DNA from 2 places in the Paenibacillus sp. FSL R7-0048 genome. Region 1 is predicted to be linked to the other one. Evidence: riboswitches for the same ligand, from Rfam matches in the RefSeq annotation. Region 1 holds a riboswitch; the other holds the start of a gene.
The links. A riboswitch is a leader RNA that binds a small molecule or an ion and turns the genes downstream of it on or off. The one in region 1 is predicted to bind cyclic di-GMP.
Positions count from the first base shown of each region.

Region 2: linked by a shared signal. The riboswitch ahead of NSQ91_RS10915 (DUF6612 family protein) and the one ahead of NSQ91_RS02515 (choice-of-anchor A family protein) in region 1 are both predicted to bind cyclic di-GMP.

Region 1 covers NZ_JBBORF010000001.1:571,818-580,765, reverse strand. Annotated here, with positions in the region: gene NSQ91_RS02540 (energy-coupling factor transporter ATPase) at 1-207, opposite strand, end outside; gene NSQ91_RS02535 (ATP-binding cassette domain-containing protein) at 198-1,052, opposite strand; gene NSQ91_RS02530 (Gx transporter family protein) at 1,082-1,639, opposite strand; gene NSQ91_RS02525 (NusG domain II-containing protein) at 1,623-2,012, opposite strand; gene NSQ91_RS02520 (alpha/beta hydrolase) at 2,832-3,767, opposite strand; gene NSQ91_RS02515 (choice-of-anchor A family protein) at 3,914-5,923, opposite strand; cyclic di-GMP riboswitch class I at 6,032-6,122, opposite strand; gene NSQ91_RS02510 (hypothetical protein) at 6,618-7,010, shown strand; gene NSQ91_RS02505 (ASCH domain-containing protein) at 7,210-7,623, opposite strand; gene NSQ91_RS02500 (DUF3221 domain-containing protein) at 7,979-8,323, shown strand; gene NSQ91_RS02495 (hypothetical protein) at 8,672-8,948, shown strand, end outside.
Region 2 covers NZ_JBBORF010000001.1:2,502,583-2,511,530, reverse strand. Annotated here, with positions in the region: gene NSQ91_RS10950 (extracellular solute-binding protein) at 1-63, opposite strand, end outside; gene NSQ91_RS10945 (Crp/Fnr family transcriptional regulator) at 231-941, opposite strand; gene rd (rubredoxin) at 989-1,171, opposite strand; gene NSQ91_RS10935 (NAD(P)/FAD-dependent oxidoreductase) at 1,200-2,414, opposite strand; gene NSQ91_RS10930 (FprA family A-type flavoprotein) at 2,431-3,669, opposite strand; gene NSQ91_RS10925 (CapA family protein) at 3,939-4,955, shown strand; gene NSQ91_RS10920 (NADH-dependent flavin oxidoreductase) at 5,034-6,137, opposite strand; gene NSQ91_RS10915 (DUF6612 family protein) at 6,310-7,158, opposite strand; cyclic di-GMP riboswitch class I at 7,276-7,367, opposite strand; gene NSQ91_RS10910 (RNA polymerase sigma factor) at 7,572-8,090, shown strand; gene NSQ91_RS10905 (DUF4179 domain-containing protein) at 8,074-8,948, shown strand, end outside.

The sequences.
Region 1 (8,948 bases):
TACATCAAGCACTTTTACCGTACCCTCGGTTGGTTTCAGTATCCCGTTAAACAATTGCAGCAGCGTCGATTTACCTGAGCCCGTCGCCCCCGCAATACCAACCATCGAGCCAATGGGTACACTGAGGTTAATGTCCCGGAGCGCCGTCAGCTTCCAGAGGCTTCGGTCAGCGTAGGTGTAACTTACTTGCTGTAATTCTATGGCCATAACGTATCTATAAGCTCCTTTTCACTGGTCGGAACATCCACATGAATGCCCTGGTTCTGCAGCTCGCGTGCAAGGCGCCAAGAATAAGGTTCACGCAAATGACATTTTTCCAGAAGCTCCTCGTTCCGGAACAACTCCGCCGGTGTAACATCTGCAGCCAAACCACCTCCATGCAGCGCAAGCACCCGATCCGATGCCAAAATCTCATCTGCATCATGCGTAATCATGAGGATCGTGTACTTCCCTTCTGCCCGCATATCCTGCAGAATACCGAGAAGGTCATTTCTGCTTCCTTCATCCAACATAGAAGAGGCCTCGTCAAAAATGACGATGCCTGGTTCCATAGCAAGAATGGAAGCGATAGCAACACGCTGCTTTTGACCTCCCGACAGCTCACCCGGATGCTTGGACAACAGATGATTTATTCCTAGTCTCGTCGTATAGGAGTGCAAACGTTCAGCCATCTCTTCGTACGGCAAACAAAGCCCTTCCAGGCCGAATAGGATATCTTCCTCTACAGTGGCTCCAATAAACTGATTATCCGGATTTTGGAACACCATTCCGATACATTGCCGAATGCTTCCGATCGTTTCCTCACTAAGCAGCATGCCACTAACCACAATCTCACCAGCCCCCTTAGGCAGCAGAGCATTGAGCAGCTTGACCAACGTAGACTTCCCGCAGCCATTAGGACCAACCAAGCTGACCCATTGTCCTTGAGAGATAGATAACGTTATATTTTGAAGAATCGGATGCTCGGGATCATAGCCAAACGATACCCCATCCAGAGAGATGACTGCTTGTCCCTCTCCCTCTAAGTCTTGACCTTCGTATGATTCATTCATGTTAGTCATCCTTCCGCTGATGTGACTAATCAGTCCAAAAATTCTTCAAACAGCGATATTTTTGACAATGACGCCACCAAATAACGGACTGCATAGCCCACGGCAATTCCTGTTACTACCCCAGTGATCAGCAGCATGGGAAGATAATAAAAAATACTAAGTGATGCAAATACCATAGAAGCTGCCAGCAGCTGACCGATATTATGCGCAATCCCACCGGCTATACTAATTCCGATCAAGCTTATACTCTTACCTTTGCCACTAATCAGCATCAGCACAAACATAACAACAAAGCTAAAAAGTGAACCAAATAAACTAAACAGCAAGCTTGAGAAGGTACCTAGCAGAAATGCAGTAAGCAGTGTTTTGAGGATGACAAGCAGCAAAGCATCCCGTCCACGTAAAAAGTAAATACAAGTCAAAATCATAATGTTGGCCAGTCCGAGCTTAGCACCCGGCACCAGTCCCATTCCGGATAACGGAATCTGTGCCTCTATTAAACTTAACACTACTGCCACTGCGGCGAAAATCGCAATAATCACTGTTCTTTTTAAAGCTGTTGCAGATTCACTACTGGACATAGGCATCTATATCATCCTCCCCCGACGCACTGGTGATTTCGACTAATACTCTATGCGGTAGACAGACAATCGTCTGTTTGGGCAGGGTAATAAAACCAAAACCTAGGCAAACTTTATCAGCGCAATCGGCATCGTACATTTCAATCCCGTAATCATGCACCTTCAAAATGTTATAGCCGCGTTCCGTGCGGACCTCAATGGTTTGTTCTTCTTTTGTAAGCTTTACCGTTTTAAATAACTCACCGTCCACCGTTACATTGGCTATGAGATTTTTACCGGCCCCACCTTTGTCATCATTGTCCGAAAACCATCTCGGTACGAGAAAAGCGAGCGCAGCAATCAATACGATGGAAATCAGCCACACATCTGCGCGTTTCATAAAAATCTCCCTTATTTTTTAATTAAAATCCAGACTTATTAATTATAACGGTCTACCCTCAATCCTTCAATCAATGTTGGAGTTTATTGTCAGTTTTAGAGAGCTGTTCACAAAATAGGCACGCAAAATAACCCCAGCAGACACAACCCATTCGTCTCTGGCATTTTCAGTTGAAGTTTGTAGCGTTTGCAAAAATATCCAACTTACATTTTAGCCCATTTGCACCGAGATCGCCCATCTCCTCTGGTTTACTAGCTTTTCCGGAATAATTCACAATTAACCCAATTTAAGTTACTTTCAAAATCTAAGCGCCCCTTATCGAGGTTTGTTCCTCTCTAGAATCAAATAAACCTTATCTTGGAATTCATTATTATATTTGCCTTTTAAACAATAGTGTGTTATATTTATATGGTATTTGTTTTTCGATATATTGAATATCCCCACCAAGAAGATGTCAGGCCGACTATTATACACATCGGCATTTTGGACAAAGAGGCTTTATGTTTTCTTGCAGTACTCTTCCTTTTTATGAGATTAAATTCGAAATATAGCATTCCGATTCACACTGGCGCGGTCAATGGAGCCGCAAGGGCAAAAGAGAGGTAGGGCTTTTGTCGTATTGGAAGGATTATTCTCGCCACACGGCTGCTGGAAATAACAAGGAATTAAGACACCCGTTACTCACGAACGGCGGGGGATGAATATAACGAGAAAGCATGACGGTACGATCCTTATTCAAGGACTACGTCATGTGTGGAAAAATATAGGCGCCCGATAACCGCTACCTAGCGGATATCGGGCGCTGTCTACGTTCAGGACTTATTTTACATATTGACTTACAAAAGCTGTTACTACATCTATATACCCCGCCTTATCCGTATCATAAGACAATCCATGCCCCGCTAGCGGTACTATGAGCCTCTCTTTTGGACTCTGGCATGCCTCATACAATTCATTCATCATAGCAAAAGGTACAAAGTTATCCGCATCCCCATGAATAAAAAGAATCGGAGCCTTCGCTTTCCGCACTTGTTTTAATGCAGAGGCTTCACCAAAGCCATACCCCGCCTTCAAGCGGGTGATTAGACTTGCACTTTGAACGAAAGGGAAACTTGGCAAGCGATACATTCGTCGTAGTTGGTAAGATAATTGTGCTTTTACTGAGGTATAAGCGCAGTCCGCAACAATAGCTTTTACCTGCGGCGGAAGATCTTCCCCTGAGGTCATTAGCACTGTAGCACCACCCATAGAGACACCGTGAAGCACAATTTGAGCACTGGGCCCAGTCTTTTTAATCATGTATTCAATCCATTGCAAATAATCTTTTCGTTCCGGCCAACCAAAACCAATGTAATCCCCTGCGCTATCTCCATGCCCTCTTGCATCGGGAATTAGGATGTTAAAGCCTAAGTTCTCGTAGTAGATTTTGGCGTACGCCCCCATATCCTTTGCTTTACCTGAATAACCGTGGGCTAGAATGGCTGTGCGTCCCGCAGCACGAATAGATTGGAGTAAGTAACCTCTTAGTTTAAGTCCATCTGCAGATACGATCTCAATATTCTCGAAGCTCTGGCGAGAGACCCAATCCTTCCCCTCCCCCCAAGAAGCTCCGGCAACCGGAGGATCAGCCTTCAGATTAGGATTATTACTTAGAAATACCTTTGGCGCTCGTTTAATAGCAATACCATAGAAGAAAAATCCCACATAGATTAGAATCCCTATGATGATTACAGCGCTAATAATAAACCATATCAATTCGCCTTCGCCATCCCCTCTTCATTTCTTTTCCAACAAGAGTATACCATCTACTTAGAATGCACCAAACTATCGCAATCATGACATACAAATAGAGCCGCCATCGGAACACTCCCGAAAGCGACTCTATGTTGATCTAACCTTTATTATTTATTCTTTTTGGAGAACTTGGTTCTCATTAATAATCCGATAAGTGCAAAACCTAAACCTGCTACGTAGTAAGGTGCAGGACTTGATTCACCCGTTTTTGGCAATTCCTTCACAGGTGGCTTTCCTAATGGGATCGTATCGTCCACTACGATGATTTCATCAGGTGTTGGTGTTGGCGTTGGTGTCACTGCCGGTACCGGACCTAATGGGATCTCATCATCATCAACAAGTACTTCTGTGCTATTCGACGGTGTTGGTACTGGCGCTGGTGTCGGCGAAGCTACAGGCCCAAGCGGCACGGGATCTTCTGCAAGAACTATAGTGCCAATTACGGATGATGGCGTTGGTGTCGGGAACACAGAAGTCTCTGGTGTCGACGTTGGTGTTGCTTCAGGCGTTACCGTCGGTGTTGGTGTTGCCTCAGGCGTTACCGTCGGTGTCGGTGTTGCCTCTGGTGTTACCGTCGGTGTCGGTGTTGCCTCAGGCGTTACCGTCGGCGTTGGTGTTGGCGTCACTGTCGGCGTTGGTGTTGGTGTCGGCGTTGGTGTTGGTGTCACTGTCGGCGTTGGTGTCGGCGTTGGTGTCACTGTCGGCGTCGGCGTTGGTGTTGGTGTCGGCGTCACTGTCGGCGTCGGTGTTGGTGTTGGTGTCGGCGTTGGTGTTGGTGTTGGTGTCGGCGTCGACGTTGGTGTCGGTGTCGGCGTCGGCGTTGGTGTTGGTGTTGGTGTCGGCGTTGGCGTCGGTGTTGGTGTCACTGTCGGCGTTGGTGTCGGTATTGGTGTCGGCGTCGGCGTTGGTGTTGGTGTTGGTGTCACTGTCGGCGTTGGTGTCGGTGTTGGCGTCACTGTCGGCGTTGGTGTCGGTGTTGGCGTCACTGTCGGCGTTGGTGTCGGCGTCACTGTCGGCGTCGGCGTCGGCGTTGGTGTTGGTGTCACTGTCGGCGTCGGCGTTGGTGTCACTGTCGGCGTCGGACATGGTGTTGGCGTCGGTGTCGGCGTTGGTGTCACTGTCGGCGTTGGTGTCACTGTCGGCGTTGGCGTTGGTGTCACTGTTGGTGTCGGCGTCACTGTCGGCGTTGGCGTTGGTGTCACTGTTGGTGTCGGCGTCACTGTCGGCGTTGGCGTTGGCGTTGGTGTTGGTCCAGGTTCATCACCATCGTATGGATAGTGGTGAAATTCACCACCACCAGTACCTTTGAGTGAAGCCGCCACTAAAGTACCGTTAATCTGACCATTAATAAAATCAACATGAGCATAGGGGGCAAGTATGCTTCCCATTACACCTATGCCTGCCATATCAAGATACGCAGCTTGGCTAAAGTTAAGCAAAATTTTCTTGCTGTTCAACACGTTATTAGGTAGAAATCCGAAGTTTTTCATTTTTACGTTAGAACCATCAATATTAATAATTGCAGTAGATCCTGAAGGAACATTTATTGTAATTCCGTAGGTATTAGAGACGTTATCTCCTGAAACATTAAAAACATTGACCGCAGGATCTGTACCTGTCAGGGTAAGGCTGCCATATTGGTACACTGTTGTTCCATTCGCCGGCAATGCTGCAAGTTCTGCTGATTTGTCCTTCAAAGACTGACCTACGGCTGAAAAGTCAATCGTACTCCCCTGTCTTTTTGTACCACCCTTGAGGAGCGTTACATTCCCTGAAAAATCTCCCCCGTGCACGATATTCCCATAAACAGTACCTCCGTTGAAAGTAAGATGCCCTCCAACAACAAGTGTGTCAGTCAGGGAAACCTCTGCAGCGGTCAACCTATCTCCAACACTATAGTTGGTTAAGTTAACGTTACCTCCAGCAGCAAACCTTCCTTCCGTATCCGAAACTGTTGTTATATCCCCTAGAATAAACACGTTGTAGACCGCTGCAATTCCCAATGTAGAAGAACTACTAGCTCCAGCAACTCCAGCTCCTAATGAGGAAAGCCCACTACCTACCGTCAAAATCCCAGCTAATACAAGCGAGAGTAACGGTTTTATTCTTCTTTTCAAATGGCACACCTCCTAAAACTATGATTTATATTAATCAGAATAATTACCAGAAACTCTAAAGGACCTAACAACAAAAAAGACCGCCAAAAAGAAGTGAAATTCCCTTCTCATGGCAGTCGGACGGTCATTGTGCCTTTAAGACACTTTAGACTCCTGGACTTTGCGTCCCGCCCTTTCAGACGGTTTGCTATTATCATGACTATATATATGTATTACACTGCAAGTCCAGAACTGGTAGCTGAAGCATTCTATCCAATAACAGTCTATGACTTTTAATACTTTTGAATTAATAACAGTTTAGCTCCCGACACCCACAATTGTCAATCAATTCCTTTCGATAATTCCCCGCATTAGTACCACACAAAAAAAGCGCCTAAAGGCGCTTCGCATAAGGTTTTTCATTAAATTTTAAAGTAACTGTATATAGCCCAATATGGATATCCATAAGGGAACACTCAAAATTAAACCAAAAAACAATCCACGCTGGAGGCTGCCCTCTTTTTCCATCATAATTCTCCTTTATTTGCGTTCGATACATTAATTTTTATTATTACAATTTTTAATATAATTTATTCTTCGTTATTAAGTTGTGAATTTAATCACATTGGATAAGCTGTTTAGAAATACCATTGATTATTTTTGGAATATCGGGGTAGAATACGAATATACGTTCCTATTAGAGGTGATGAGATTCATGCATAGAGCAGAAAGCAGGGACAACATGCTGGTGAAATCTTATTTATTGCTTCCGATGATTTTATCAGCTTTCGAACGGGACTCCGCCATTTTATCTACACACTTACGAACACCCGCCCCTTATCTGGAGGTGCTTGGAACAGCTGCTGCAGTAGCTACAACAGATCTAAGGGATGTTCGTGCAGAAATGAGAAGACGGGGAATCAAGGTGTATGAGCAAAACAGACTTAATACGGGAATTGAAGCCAAGTATATATGTCGTGGCTATCATGAACGAATGCTGCTGTTGAATGACATTGTTGCGGCTCAGGCTGCCATCCATATGCGCAGATACCTAGGGCTGGATATTTCATCTTTTAAGAGTTACGAAGAACAGTACCAGATTAAGTAAAGCTGTATAGAAGCCGCTGCGCTCTCTCCCCCCAATCAATTAGTGAACAAAAAAATAGGCCTTACCATGGGAGTTGGCAAGACCTGAGAGAGATATACCACAAAACACTGGGGGGTGTTTGGTGTCTCTAATATATACCTCGAACCTGAAAAATAGCTGATAGGCACATAAAAATTACATTAAAAATATTGTTCGCCGTTCAGAAGTGATTAGAGTGCTCCCACAAGCTTAGCCGACCTTTAGCTGGAATTGGATGGCTTAATGGATGAACCCGTTCAAGCTTCCAGGCAAACCGTCCTTCACTATAGTCGCCAAAATCATATTCATTCCCATTGATCCATTCCCTTAAATCCACCTCTGGAGTAACCACATAACATCCCGCGAGCTGACCTGTAGCAATAATAGCTCCTGTCGGCAAATTATTCGCTGTATAGCCATGTTTCGCCAATACTGATTTGTACGGTTCCTGTTCACAAATCTTTTTGTCAATCCTCACTCCGGCATGGATGCCTAACTCGCCGCGGTAGGCTGTTCTCCATGAACGAGTTTCAAACTCTTTTTCACCAAGAGCAATTAAGGTCGCCCAAGGCTGCCGTATTGTTATACACCGCATGATATTTATCCCCTTCGTTTATGTTGGACGTTTGTCACGGATGCACGGATCTCGATCTCGCGTTGTGTAATCTTGCTCACCTTGACCTGATAAATTAAATAATCCCAACCGTTTGGTCGATACTCATTTCCATCATTGATCGCCTCTAAAATAAGAACATTTATTTTTATTATATACAAACAAAAGTTCTTATGAAAATATCAATACTACAGACATTCACCTGTAACTCCCCAGAATCAATAAAGGTCGTCATAATGGAAAGGCTGCTGTTTATTCTTATATTGGTAATGTACTAACTGCTATGCCTGTGCAACCGATTTTAAACTAATGTCGTAACCACTGGAGGGGAAGGTCCATGATTCAAAAACCACCTACTACTATTAAATGGACTCTTATTTTTGTTTTTTTGTTATTAGTCACCGCCTGTAGTAAGAATGATGAAGTTTTGAAAGGAATTGTACACACAATAGATGTAGAAAATAAAAGAATTTTAGTAATTTCTGAATTAAAAGAAGAAGACTTGAACAAGGAATACAAGGAAATTCTCGAATCTAATGAGTACTCTCAAGCCATTTGGGTAAATAAAGTTGCACCTTCTAAATATAAAAAAGGAGATGAGATTAAAGTGTTTTTTGAAGTAAGTGATGATTCATTCCCTGCACAAGTTACCGCCAAAAAGATCACCAAAATCAAGAATTGAGCAAAAAGAATAGAATCTACTATAAAGAAGCGGTATCTCCAAAAGGGATGGCGCTTCTTTATAGTAGATTTAAAGAGAAATCCATATTTATAAAATTACTCTGTGCAAAAAAGTGACCCCACCAACTTCCGGCAGGGTCTAGATCTATATTATAAGGGGGTTATGTAATTACTATAATCCTCTTAGCTTAAATAAGTATGAAGCCCGTCTAAAGATTTGCTGAATTATTATTATTTTTATCGAAACCGATCAAACAAGGTAACGTATCAATCTTAATTTCCAAATTACTATAGCGCTGATATTACTAAGTTTTATTTAAAGTCGACTGAGACATCTTCATATTATTATATGAACTTTCTTGATAGTAAAAGAGAACTTTTAAAGAAAATTTCGTTTAATAATTCGCCTGGAGTAACCTCCGGTGCTGAGTATGCGCTTGATTTAAAAGGTGTTGTATATATTGAATTCGTTAATACTTATAGCCCTTTTACTGCTCGTATATACGAATTTGATATATTCGGCACTTATTCAGAAGACCCAATACCAACAGTGACGCCTAAACCTACAACAACTCCAGAGCAGCCATCAGGGGATCGAGCTATTCTTACCATCACTCTGGTGAATG
Region 2 (8,948 bases), 1.9 Mb from region 1:
CAAGGTTTGAATCATTTCCTCTAGCCTGATACGGAAAAATTTTCTGCTATTCCTTTTCTGCATTGGGTTTCCTCGCCATCTTCCGATTAATCGAGCCCATAGGGACAAGTTTATATAGTATTCATCATACTGAAATCCTTTGGGAACGACAAGTATCGGAGTCTGGCCCCATATAGCGTATGTTCTGCACCCACGGTTTCATACAGAGCGGTCAATACACTGTAATCCTCTTAATACCCCATATAACTCTCCAAACCGGCTGGATCTATAATGAGCATTTGCTTGTTTCCGATTAGCTCAATAAGACCTGAATCTTCAAACCTTGAGAATTTTCTGCTAATAGTTTCGCGGGTGACCCCAACATAACTGGCCAGCTCTTCACGAGACAACGGAAGGTCAATATGAATATGAGTGCCACGCTGCTTACCATATTTGTCGCTGAGTTCCATGATCATATAAGCAATTCGTATTTCGGGATCTTTGGTCGCCAGGCTTTGCGCCAGATTTTCCGTATGAGCTAGTCTTTTGGTCACACTCTTCAGTAGTCTGAGCGAAATATCCGGATTATCCCTCATCAGCTGCTCCATATCCGTTCGGGTCAGCATGCAAATGTTAGTGTCTTTCAGAGCATAAGCACTGAAGTTACTCAGCTCATCGCTGTTAAAAATGCTCAGTTCTCCGAAAAAGTCTCCATTCGTCAAGATGTGCAAAATTTGTTCCTTGCCCTCAGGAGTTGTCTTAGATAATTTAACATGCCCTCGCTGAATAATGTACAGCGTATCTGACGGCGCCCCTTCCAGAATTAAAGGTTGACCTTTAGTAAACTTACGATGCTTGATCATAGCGCTGATCCGGGAGAGATCGTCATCGCTTAACGCAGCAAAAATAGGCACCTTGCGGGTACAAGGTTCAGCAGCGTATTGGCAAGAATACTCCTTCATAACTGTCCCCCCTGTTGTTCATTTTTTTGTACAACTCCTACTTTCCTTTAGGATACAGAAGTTTTTTTATCTTCAACCGGCGCAAAATGACTGGTATCTTCACCGCATACCGGACAGACCCAATCTTCAGGCAAATCTTCAAATGCAGTGCCTGCAACAACATCCCCATCGGGATCGCCTAATGCCGGATCATAGATATAACCACAGGGTAGACAAATGTATTTTTTCATCTTTATCATCTCCTAAAAAGTTAATAGTTTAGTTCAGCCTGCTTTGTACTTCAGCCATAATCTCCTCGATGCTACTCCCGTTAACATCGATCCCCTCAAGGGAGATGCCATACTCAACAGCGGTTTTATACCCCAGAGAAGCAGCTGCACCTTGCCAGGATATCGCACCGATCATTGTGTTATCTTTCACATAGATACGCGTATACGCCCCATTGTCATCTCCGCTTACCGCCGTATCGCAACACTGTTCATCCACGTTGCCTATCGAAAATAAAGAGATACCAAAGGCGGTAAACAAGGTAACCGGAACAGCTCTACGATACGCCGTCAGATTGGCAACCATATTACTGCCGGCAATCCTGCCCTGCTCAATCGCTCCGCCCCACAGTCCTTCCACATGCCCGTTAATTTCAGCAACATCTCCGGCTGCATACACATGCGGATCATTTGTTTGCATTTGTTCATTTACGATAATGCCCTGCCGGACTTGAATATTCGAGCCACTTACCAGTTTCGTATTCGGTACAATACCAATAGAGTAGACTACATGGTCACAGGAAAAATGAGATTGGTCGTGCAGCGTAATTCCGGTAACATACTCAGTTCCTGTTATAGACGCTACATCAGCTCGAAGAATAACCTTCACACCTGCTTGTTCAAGGTTCTCTTTAAGGAGCTGTGAGGATTTCTCATCAAGCTGTCTGCCCATCAACCGGTGAAAAGCTTCGATCACCGTTACCTGATATCCAGCTTCATGCAGCGCCCAAGCGGTTTCGATTCCCTGCACTCCCCCACCGATTACGGCTACATGGCTGCCATCCTGCAGGTTTTCTTTCAATCTGTCCGCGTCGTTCATATCCCGGAGGGTATGAACATTGTTCAGGGCGAAGCCCTCAAGGGAGAGTGCACGATTCTTCGCTCCCATACACAATAAAAGCTTATGATAAGAAACACTCTGCCCATCTTCTGTCACAACTATTTGCCGGTCCGGGTGGACAGAACGGATTCGGGTCGAGGTTTTTACGGAGATACGGTTATCGCGGTACCATTTTTCCTTTTTAATCAGCACCTTCTCACTGTGCAGGTCGGTAAACAGCCCTTTGGTCAGCTTAATCCGGTTATAGGGCAGTTGACTTTCCTCCCCGAGGATCGAAATTTCCGATTCTGCGTCTTGATCACGGATGGCTTTGGCGGCATGGACGGCGGCTACTCCTCCGCCAACAATAACGTAATGTTTTGTCATCCTATGTTCCTCCTCCCTAAAATGAACTCAGCAGCAAATCCGAAACAAATTCAGCCGCATTTTTAATTTTTTGAACTTTCTCAGGCTCTTTCGGGGAAAATCTGATTCGTACAGGGAACTCTACATGTGTCATCCCCGTGGTTTTAATAACCTCAGATGTGCTTTGCACCGTCATGTTTGTTCCATTCAGATAATCCTGAATGACTTCAATGGCTTCACCACTCCAGCCGTAGGAGCCAAAGGCTGCAGCAAGTTTACCTTCCAGATTCATATTGTGCAATTCTTTCAGAATGTTCTCCAGGTTCCCAATCATGTCCGCGTATTTAGTGGAGCTGCCAATAAAGACCGCGTCCGCTGACGTTATGCTGTTCAGAATATCAGTGGCACTACTTTTATCTGCATCCCAGACCTCTGTCTCTATATTATTTTCCTGCAAGCAATCCTGTATGATTTTGGCCATCTTCTTGGTACTGTTTTTGATGGTGGTATATACGATGGTTGCCTTTTTTCCTTGCGTCGTTTCACGGCTCAATGTGGCGTACATCCCGATATATTTACGTATGTCCTTCCGGATCACAAACCCATGGGAAGGAGCGATCATCCGGATCTCAAGATCCTTAACAGCCTCTAACAGGGTTCTTACATATCTTCTGTGAGGATGAATAATTGCTGCGTAATAGCCCTGGAAATCTTCCGTAATATCAAACCCGGCTTCATCGCTGAATAGATTCTCCACCGCAACATGCGTGCTGAAAATATCACAAGGAAATAAGATTTGATCTTCGATACAATAGGTGATCATCGTTTCTGCGGTATGGAGATACGGTGTTTCTTTAAACAGCAGCGTTTTCCCGCCAATATCCAGCTTATCTCCGTCTTTAACCACCAGGAAGTTCCGGCTATGAAGCTTGTACATTTCCTGCAATTCGGGAACAGCAATCTCGGTGCATACGATCGTGGCATTTGCAGCCTTGGCAGCGAGAGCTGCCAGTCCACCAGAGTGATCAGGCTCTGTATGATTAATTACAATGTAATGGATATCTAGAAGATCAATCATTTCACCCAGACACTCGGCATATTCACGTCCGAATTCCATATCTACGGTATCAATGACAGTTGGTTTACCTGTTTTTAATAAATAAGAATTATAGGTAGTTCCTTTTGCCAGAATCAGGCGGTGAAATGGAACCTGGCGGTTATCGATTTTGCCTATCCAGTAAGTATCCCCGGCGATTTTTTTGAATTGTGTACTCATTTCTTTAACCTCCAATGTTTGATTGATAATGTTTATCAACAACCTTATTTTATTATGGCTGCCAAACAAAAAAGAGGATTTGAATCAAATTATAAAAGTTTGAAAAAAATGAATACCTTAAATTTAGACGATCTAAATAAAGTGATTATGCGTTGAGTCACATTTTAAATAAAAAGCCACACAAATGTTTGCACTTCGCCTTAAAGAAAGAATAACCCATAACAACTTTATGCCATATCCTAATGAAAATAATAAAAAGGTGGATATCCATGACTGAAATACAAATAGCTGCTGTGGGAGATCTAATGGTCAAACGTTATATTATTTCGGATGCTAAACAGCCTGACGGAACCTATTCGTTCAGCCCCCTGTTTGCAAAAGTAGCTCCTTATCTGAAACAGGCTGATTTGACGATTGGCAATCTCGAAACCACCTTTGCTGGAAGTGGCCCCGAATGCCGGAAAAGTCCCCGATCAGGCGGTCCGATATTCAAATGTCCAGACGAACTGGCCCCTGCACTTAAGGAAGCCGGATTCGACGTATTAGTAACGGCCAACAATCATTGCATGGATTATGGTGCCCCGGGTCTGGTTCGGACGTTACGAGTTCTGGACCGTAATGGAATGGACCACACGGGAACAGCTAAATCATTAGAAGAATCCAAGAGAACGCTTATTAAAAACGTCAAAGGAATTACGATTGGCATCCTCTCCTACACAGCAGGAACCAACCGAATTCCTGTACCAGTGAGTAAGCCATGGCTGGTTAACCGGATATCTACGCCCAAGATCATTCGGGAGATTCGAGATTTAAAAAAGAAAGTCGATCTAGTCTTGCTTTATCTGCATTTCGGAAGCGAATATCGTTACACTCCAAACAAGAGGCAAAAAGAGCTGGTCAATCTCTTCTTTAAAAATGGCGCCGACATCATACTGGGGTCTCACCCACATGTTCTTCAACCGTTAGCGCTTCGTGGAAAAAAACAATTCGTTATTTACTCATTGGGGAATTTTGTTTCTACTAAACTAATGAATATTCCTTATACACAAAGCGGTATCATTCTTACGCTTAAAATAAAGAAGGATGAAAAAGGACACACGAGTATAACTAACGTAGGTTACATCCCGACTTGTGTAGATCGAAGAATAAAAAGCGGCAGGAAAATTACAGAGATCATCCCCATCCGCGACGCATTAAAGAGAAGCGACACCGACATAAAAACAGAGCGGCGAAATCTCATGAATCGAATGTTGAAACATACGACAACAATCTTAAAGAGGGAATAGAGTCGTTACAGAAAAATAACGTTCCGCGGAATTTACCGCGGAACGTTATAGATTTAGACCTCAAAACTGTATTTGAGTTTAGCGTAAACGATCAGGCATCATTAATTTAAGGAATTCTAGAATACCATTCTCTACTACAAGTTCTTCTCTATCTTGATCAGCAAGTACTCTTCTGATGAGATCTTCTTTACCCTCCAGTACTTTACTTGTCCAATGAGGATCAATGATAAGAGACCGTCCTACTGCTACTAATTCAGCATTTGTCAACGTGTCCTCTGCGTCCTGTTTGGTACGGATATCTCCTACCCCAATTAAAGGTACACGGCCATTGATTTTCTCATGCACATATTGCAGGATTGATTTTTCTTTAAAATCTTCTGATGCAGATACTTTCTTAAAATCCCCTAATGAAATATGCAGATAATCCAGCTTTTTATCAGCTAATTTATCAATAAGATAAAAGGTATCGGTGATTTTAATTCCAGGCTCTTCATATTCTTCTGGAGAAAAACGATACCCGACAATAAAATCCTTAACCTTTGAATTGTCAACGACAGCAATAACTGCATCCACTAATTGGTTAATGAAATTAAATCTTTTCTCTAAGCTTCCGCCCCATTGATCTTCACGACGGTTGGAGTGTGGAGAGAAGAATTGTTGGATTAAATATGTGTTTGCTCCATGAATTTCTACCCCGTCAAATCCAGCTTGAATAGCACGTTGAGTCGCTTTTTTAAAATCCTCAATTACACCGAAAATTTCATCTTCTGTTAATGCTCTTGGAATTTCTGCATTCGGGCGTTCGGCAGCAATGGCGCTGGAGGAGACGGGTTGTACGCCACGCAATATTTTTGAATCTGTCATTCTTCCTGCATGGAATAGCTGTAAAATAGCCTTTGTTCCATTTCGTTTAATAGTAGATGCTAATCGGCTGAGGCTAGGAATAAATTCATCGGAGGAAACACTAAGTTCACCTTCCCATCCTTTTCCACCCTCTTGTACATTTGCTGCCGCAGTGATGACCGCACCTACTTCGCCCGTTCTTAGCGAATAGTATTTCAATTCATCTTGTGTTACTACACCGTCATAAAAGCTCATTCGAGTGGTCATTGGAGCCATAACCACTCGGTTTTTTAATGTCAGCCCTCTGCGAAAAGTTAATGCTGTGTCTAGTGCTATCATCTTTTTCCCAACTTTCATTAAATTATATTTAGATAAATTATTATATACATGCGCATACATATAAATTACAGCAATGATTTATTCTTGTCAACTAATAAAGAACTGCTGTTGGATACAACAAAAAGCGCTGTTCCGCTGAACAGCGCTTTTCGCTCGTTATGAATCGTCCTTATTATTCTAGTTCGGCCGGTTTTACAATGGCTGCACCTTTATTATTTTTGGAATATTTAGCTTCGATTTTCGTGGTGTATGTATCTTTGGCTCCATCACTTACCAGCACATAACTCAGATCGACTATCAGCTTTTCCGTTTGCCAGGTCTTAGTATTGACGAATAATTTCCACGTTACGCTTTTGGGTTGAACTGTCTCTCCATCCCAGAGGTTCTCCTGGTCATAGAGTTTGATTATCCCCTTAGCTGCTGTCGGATCGGTTACCGTGAATTGTAAGACTGTTTGTGCGCCAGCAGTGCTGACTTTCATGGATTTTTTATAACTTTTGACCGAATCAAGCATGGAAACAGGATCGTATTGGCCTTTAGAGTAAAAGGCATCCCATTCCGTTTTCTCCAGTCCAAGCCAATATTGTGCATCAGGATCGATTGGCTCCCCGTCATCGTCGTAACCTTCATCTTCAGATTCATCGATCAGTTCACTTCCGTCTACAAGATAGTAAAACTCCTTGTCATTGGCATATAGACTGTACGATGTTTCTAAAAGACTACTAGCGACAGTGCCTGCTGCGGCAAAATTCGGCAGACGGTTGATATCCAGCTTCAGAGTGTTGGTGTTGCTGATACGCACCCCGCCGCTTTGAATATCCTGTTTTTTGGTCACATCCAGATGGAAATTCTTTATTGCTTTGGAGGCTGCCGTTACTTTGCTGATCATCTGATCCGCGGTTACTACTGTTGAGGTAGCTGCAGACACTACTCCTGGATTAGACATCCATCCGATCGTTCCGGACAGCAATAAAGCACCTACTGCCAAACTAGTACCTATTGTTTTGAAAAAACTGTTCATGTACTTCCCCTTTCGGCCCCTTGCGATAATGTAACGCCGTATAGGTCGAAATAATAAAAGAGCTCAAAATAGACTACATATTTTTAGAGCTATCCTTTATGCTTCATAAGACATCCCTATGGCGGCCTGGCGATCATTTCCTTCTGTCGAAAGGCTTTAGACCCATGGCTTTGTGTCATCATCTTTCGATGATTTTACCTTTAACGCGGACATTCAATTAGTTTTAATTAGATTACGGACGCATGTCCCACCGCTAATTTTATCATGGTTATAATTACCTGTAAACGACTTATCTTCCATTCGAATTCGCTATGATATTCAGAAGAAATACTACAATCAAAATGAAAAATGAACGATTACATACGCTTATAAGTCTTATTAATGAGAACAGCAAAGACAGGGGGTGCAGCAAAATGAGTGACCGGGAAATTTTCGAGCTCTATAAAGAACAAGTATATTATTTTTGTTACTACTTAATGAAAAATCAGGCAGATGCGGAGGATATTTCCCAAGAGGTATTTGTAAAAGTTATCTTAGCGGATAAGTCGAAGGTAAGAAACTTGAAAGCTTGGATTTTACGAATTGCTTCGAATGAGTGCAACAGTGTGATCAAAAGGCGTAAGACGGGGTGGATGAAAGAAGTACGTAATTATTTACTATCCAGGTCTGAGGAATCAAACCCTGTAGAAAAACGTTTGGATCGACAGGAAACTAAAAAAGAATTACAAGGGTTATACAGTCAGCTTCCCGACAAAATCAGAATGGTAGTAGTCCTTCGTTTTATAAACGAATTGACTGTACCCGAGATCTCTAAAGTTATGAGCATACCCGAAGGAACTGTAAAATCCAGACTGAACAAGGGACTTAAAATACTAAATAGAATGGGTGGAACCCAACTAAAGGAGCTGAATAGTAATGAGTCTGTATATTGAAAAAGATAAACATATTCCCCGACCGGATTATGATTTGATGTGGACTGCCATAGAACAAGAAGCTTATAAACGTCAAAGAAATCTGCATGCCTCCCAGAATACTCCTAGGTCTAATAAAAAGGTTATTCCTATCAGTATTGTCTTCTCTTGCCTCTTACTTGTAGCCATTCCTGTATTCGCTAGTATGACGATTAATTGGGATAAAATTGGTGGTCGAAGTGTGAGCAATGCATTAAATAACGGCATCGGTCAACAGTATAATCTTCAAACTTCCAGTTCAGGAGTAACAATGAATTTGAACGGTGTTGTAACTGATGGAGAAAAAATGAAAATGCTGTTATCACTTGATACTAAATCTGATCTATCCAAATATACTGGATTTGCTACAGAGGAAAACATCATGACTAATGAATCCGGTGCCAAGGCAAAGGTATACGGTTATTTAGAATACGATCCTGAAAGCCAGAAACTCATTGGAGTATATGAGACACCTGATACATTAAAGGATGATAAAAAGGACTACAGGTTTGAAGCACGGAATCTCATTTTTTACCGTGATCAGAATATTCCCTTACAATCTAATCATCAAGCAGGGGATACTATCGATACTGGAGTTAAGCAATATCCAAGCATTCAAATCGAATCCGTTCGACATGTTTCCAATCAAACCATTATCCGTTACAAAGTCGCTGCATCACCATCTGACTTAGGACGGGGTAATCCACATTTGGTAGTTAGTACTGGTGGTCAAAAGAATGAAGCAATTCCAACCATCATGCCTAACGAAGGATCGGATTTATTTATTGAACAGGTTTTCAATATAACTGAATCAGATTGGAAGGAAGCTAGTCTTCATTT